Regions from separate parts of the Pseudomonas sp. TE6283 genome, predicted to be linked through region 1. Evidence: predicted binding sites of a transcription regulator. Region 1 holds the regulator's gene; the other holds the start of a gene.
What was found. Region 1 encodes sigma-54, which starts transcription at its own class of promoters, with help from an activator protein. Its sites were predicted from a motif close to ANTGGCATNNANNTTGCTNT; they were not measured.
Positions count from the first base shown of each region.

Region 2: a site for sigma-54 is predicted at 1,076-1,095, ahead of flgB (flagellar basal body rod protein FlgB). Genes of this name have one in related genera too.

Region 1 covers NZ_JBSSDH010000003.1:192,032-194,230, forward strand. Annotated here, with positions in the region: gene hpf (ribosome hibernation-promoting factor, HPF/YfiA family) at 1-99, opposite strand, end outside; gene ACVWZ5_RS06365 (RNA polymerase factor sigma-54) at 178-1,677, opposite strand; gene lptB (LPS export ABC transporter ATP-binding protein) at 1,851-2,199, opposite strand, start outside.
Region 2 covers NZ_JBSSDH010000006.1:204,553-206,751, forward strand. Annotated here, with positions in the region: gene flgD (flagellar hook assembly protein FlgD) at 1-161, opposite strand, end outside; gene flgC (flagellar basal body rod protein FlgC) at 175-618, opposite strand; gene flgB (flagellar basal body rod protein FlgB) at 621-1,028, opposite strand; gene ACVWZ5_RS11295 (autotransporter family protein) at 1,384-2,199, shown strand, end outside.

The sequences.
Region 1 (2,199 bases):
CTTGTCGAAATGACCCTCCACGCGGGCGAGCTTCTCGAGCACGTAATCGCGCAGTGGTTGGGTGACTTCTACATGCTGTCCACTGATGTTGACTTGCATACAGCTTCTCCTTTGTTGCCCGTGCATAAAGAGGCAGGTCTTGCACCTGCCACTGAAACGCTGTGGCACATCCTGGGGCTACATCAGTCGCTTGCGCTCGCTCGATGGGGCGATGCCCAACGATTCACGGTACTTGGCGACGGTGCGACGGGCTACCTGGATGCCTTGTGCCTCCAGTAAACCAGCGATCTTGCTGTCACTCAATGGCTTTTTCTGATTTTCCGCCGCCACCAGTTTCTTGATGATCGCGCGGATCGCCGTGGACGAGCATTCGCCGCCTTCGGCGGTGCTCACGTGGCTGGAGAAAAAGTATTTCAGTTCGTAGATGCCGCGCGGGGTGTGCATGTATTTCTGCGTGGTCACCCGGGAAATGGTCGACTCGTGCATGCCCACTGCCTCGGCGATATCGTGCAGCACCAGCGGCTTCATGGCCTCGTCGCCATGGTCGAGGAAGCCGCGCTGGTGCTCGACGATCTGCGTCGCCACCTTCATCAGCGTCTCGTTGCGGCTCTGCAGGCTCTTTATGAACCAGCGCGCTTCCTGCAGCTGGTTGCGCATGAAGGTGTTGTCGGCGCTGGTGTCGGCGCGGCGAACGAAGCCGGCGTACTGCGGGTTGACCCGCAGGCGCGGTACCGCTTCCTGGTTGAGCTCGACCAGCCAGCGCTCGCTGTCCTTGCGCACGATGACGTCGGGCACGACGTACTCGGGTTCGCTGGACTCGATCTGCGAGCCGGGGCGCGGGTTGAGGGTCTGCACCAGTTCGATGACCTGGCGCAGCTCGTCTTCCTTGAGCTTCATGCGGCGCATCAGCTGGCTGTAGTCGCGGCTGCCGAGCAGGTCGATGAAGTCGGTGACCAGGCGCTGGGCCTCACCCATCCAAGGCGTCGAGGCCGGCAGTTGGCGCAGTTGCAGCAGCAGGCATTCACCGAGGGAACGGGCGCCGATGCCGGCAGGTTCGAACTGCTGGATGCGGTGCAGCACCGCCTCGACCTCGTCCAGCTCGATGTCGAGTTCCGGGTCGAAGCCTGCGCAGATCTCCTCGAGGGAGTCTTCCAGGTAGCCCTGGCCGTTGATGCTGTCGATCAGGGTGACGGCGATCAGGCGGTCGGTATCGGACATCGGTGCCAGGTTGAGCTGCCACAGCAGGTGACTCTGCAGGCTCTCGCCGACCGAGGTGCGGGTGGTGAAGTCCCACTCGTCGTCATCATTGCTCGGCAGGCTGCTGGCGCTGGTCTGGTAGATGTCTTCCCAGGCGGTGTCGACCGGCAGCTCGTTGGGGATGCGCTCGGCCCATTCGCCGTCTTCGAGGTTTTCCGCGGTGCTGCTGGTACTGGTTTCCTGGAAACTGTTGTCCTGGACTTCGGCCGCCGGCTTGTTCTCGGCGTTGTCCGCCATCGGGTCGCTGTTGTCGAAGTCCTCGCCGTCTTCCTGACGTTCGAGCATCGGATTGGACTCCAGCGCTTCCTGGATTTCCTGCTGGAGGTCCAGGGTGGAGAGCTGAAGCAGACGGATGGCCTGTTGCAACTGCGGGGTCATCGTCAGTTGCTGGCCCATTTTTAGGACGAGCGATGGTTTCATGGCTGGGGCTTGATACCTTGTTGCCGGCGCGCATGCGCCATCCACTACACGGAGGGCGCCTGGGCGCCGATTTTAAGCAAGTTGTATGCCTGAAATTGCAGCGTTTGCCTAGAGCACTGTAACAACTTAAGCCTCGAACAGGCGCTTGCGCCAGTGCTCCGGGCAGGCCGGGGTCAGAGTCGGAACTCGTGCCCCAGGTACACTTCCTTGACCAGCTGGTTGGCCAGGATGGTCTCGGCGTCGCCTTCGGCGATCAGCTGGCCATCGTTGACGATGTAGGCGGTCTCGCAGATGTCCAGGGTCTCGCGAACGTTGTGGTCGGTGATCAAAACGCCGATGCCCTTGTTCTTGAGGTGGTGGATGATCTGCTTGATGTCGCCGACGGAGATCGGGTCGACACCGGCAAAGGGTTCGTCCAGCAGGATGAACTTGGGCGCGGTGGCCAGGGCGCGGGCGATCTCGACGCGGCGGCGTTCGCCACCGGAGAGGCTCATGCCGAGGTTGTCGCGGATGTGGCTGATG
Region 2 (2,199 bases), on a different contig from region 1:
GGGTTCTGGTTCTTCATCTGCGTCACCAGCAACTGCAGGAACGCATCCTTGCCCAGCGCGCTGCCGGCCTGGCCGGTGCTGGCGTTGTTCTTGTTGGCAGGCTTCTGCAGCGAATCCAGATAGCCGCTGCCGACCTTGGTATCGGTATTGGTGGTAGTCATTACGGCTCCCTGCTTACTGACCCAGGGTCAGCACTTTCTGCATCATGTTCTTGGCGGTGTTCATCAGCTCGGCGTTGGTCTGGAACGCGCGACTGGCGGAGATCATGTCGGCCATCTCCTCGACCACGTTGACGTTCGGGTAGTAGACGTAGCCGTCCTTGTTCGCCGCCGGGTGGTTCGGCTCGTAGCGGGCCTCGAGGTTGCTCTGGTCCTCGATGATGCCCTTGACCTGGACGCCCTGCCCCGCCTCGCCCTGATCCTCGAACAGCGACTGGCCCGCGCCGCCCTGGGCCTGCTGGAAGGTGGTGGCGAACACCGGATGACGAGCGCGGTAGGTCTGGTCGATGCTCGAGGACACCGTCTCGGCGTTGGCGATGTTCGAAGCGACGGTGTTAAGGCGCGTATTCTGCGCGCTCATGCCGCTACCGGCGATATTGAAGACACTGGCAAGGGACATGGTCACTCTCCACGCAGGGCCGATACCAGCCCTTTGAATTTACTGTTGAGCAGGGTGAAGCTGGCCTGGAAGCCAACGGCGTTTTCGGTGTAGTTCGATTGCTCGATCTGCGCGTCCACGGTGTTCTGGTCGATCGACGGCTGCATCGGGGTGCGGTACTGCAACGTGTCGTCCATCATCGCCAGGCCTTCGGCCTCGATGTGACGGCTGTTGGTGCGGTCCAGGGCGATGCGTCCGTTCTGCTGCTTGTCGGCCTCGGCGGCGAGCACCGACGAGAAGTCCATGTCGCGCGCCTTGTAGTTCGGCGTGTCGGCGTTGGCGATGTTGTTGGCCAGCACCTCGGCACGCTGGGCGCGAAAGCCCAGCGCCTTTTCGTGGATGCCGAGCGCTTTGTCGAAGCTGATGCTCATATCGGGGAAACCTTCGGAGGTTGACCAGAGTTTCGTTGGCTTAGGCTTTAGCAAGGGCTGTGCCAACCACCACAACCCCGATAAACAGGGGCCCAACGGGCTCAGCACAGGATGGGCATGCCAGAAAAGCGGCAAAGTGCTTCCGCTTCGAACGCAACAAGCGGCAATTGCCAGGCGGCAAAAGCGGCAAAACAAAAAATTGACGTCAAACAATAATGACCATTAGCCATTATTCGCGGTAGGATTCGCGTCCTGCGCAGCGCTGTGGCACGAAGCCACCCTTCTCGAAAGCCAATGGTTTCTACCCACGCATGGATGCGCGACGACTTTTTACTGTTTTCCAAGGATAGAAGCCGTGGCTTTGCCAACCTTCCGCAAGACCCTCCTTACACTGGCCATCAGCGCTGCGCCCCTGCCCTCCCTGGCTCAGACCGTCACCCTGAACGACAGTGGATTTCGCAGCGAACACCAGGTCATCAACGACGACCTGGCGTTTGCCGGCAGCTTCACCGGCCAGGACAAGAGCGCCATCCACCTGTTCGACACCCGGGTCATGGGTGACCTCACTTTCAACAGCACCGTCAACGACAACGACCAGACGGTCATCGCCACGACACATGACAGTGATGGTATCCACCTCGCCAGCAGCAACCTGAGCGGGGAACTGCTCCAACTCGGCAACGTCAAGACCAGCAGCAGTGGTGGTGCGGCCCTGCGTCTGCGGGCCAGCATCCTGGACGGCGACCTGCGTAACCTGGGCCAGCTCAAGTCCACCGCTGGCGCCTTCGCAGTCAGCGGCGTGCAGAACCACGGTATTGACCTGGCCTCCCCCAACACCGGCACCACGCTGATCAGGGGCGACGTGATCAATGCCGAGGGGGCGCTCATCGAGGCTTCCTCGCCTGTAGCGCGCGCCATCAACGTGGCCGGCGCCAACCTGGAGGGCAAGGTCATCAACCGCGGCACCATCCGTGCGAGCGGCAGCAACGCCATCGGCATCCTGGCCAGCTCCAGCCCCGACAGTCGCGGGATCAGTGCCGTGCTTGCCGGCGTCCAGAACCACGGCGAGCTCTTTGCCAGCAGCGAGGGCATCTTGCTCGATGGCGCGACCCTGACCGACACGTTCGGGCAGCATGTCGTCAACACCGGCCGGGTCACAACCAGCGGCACC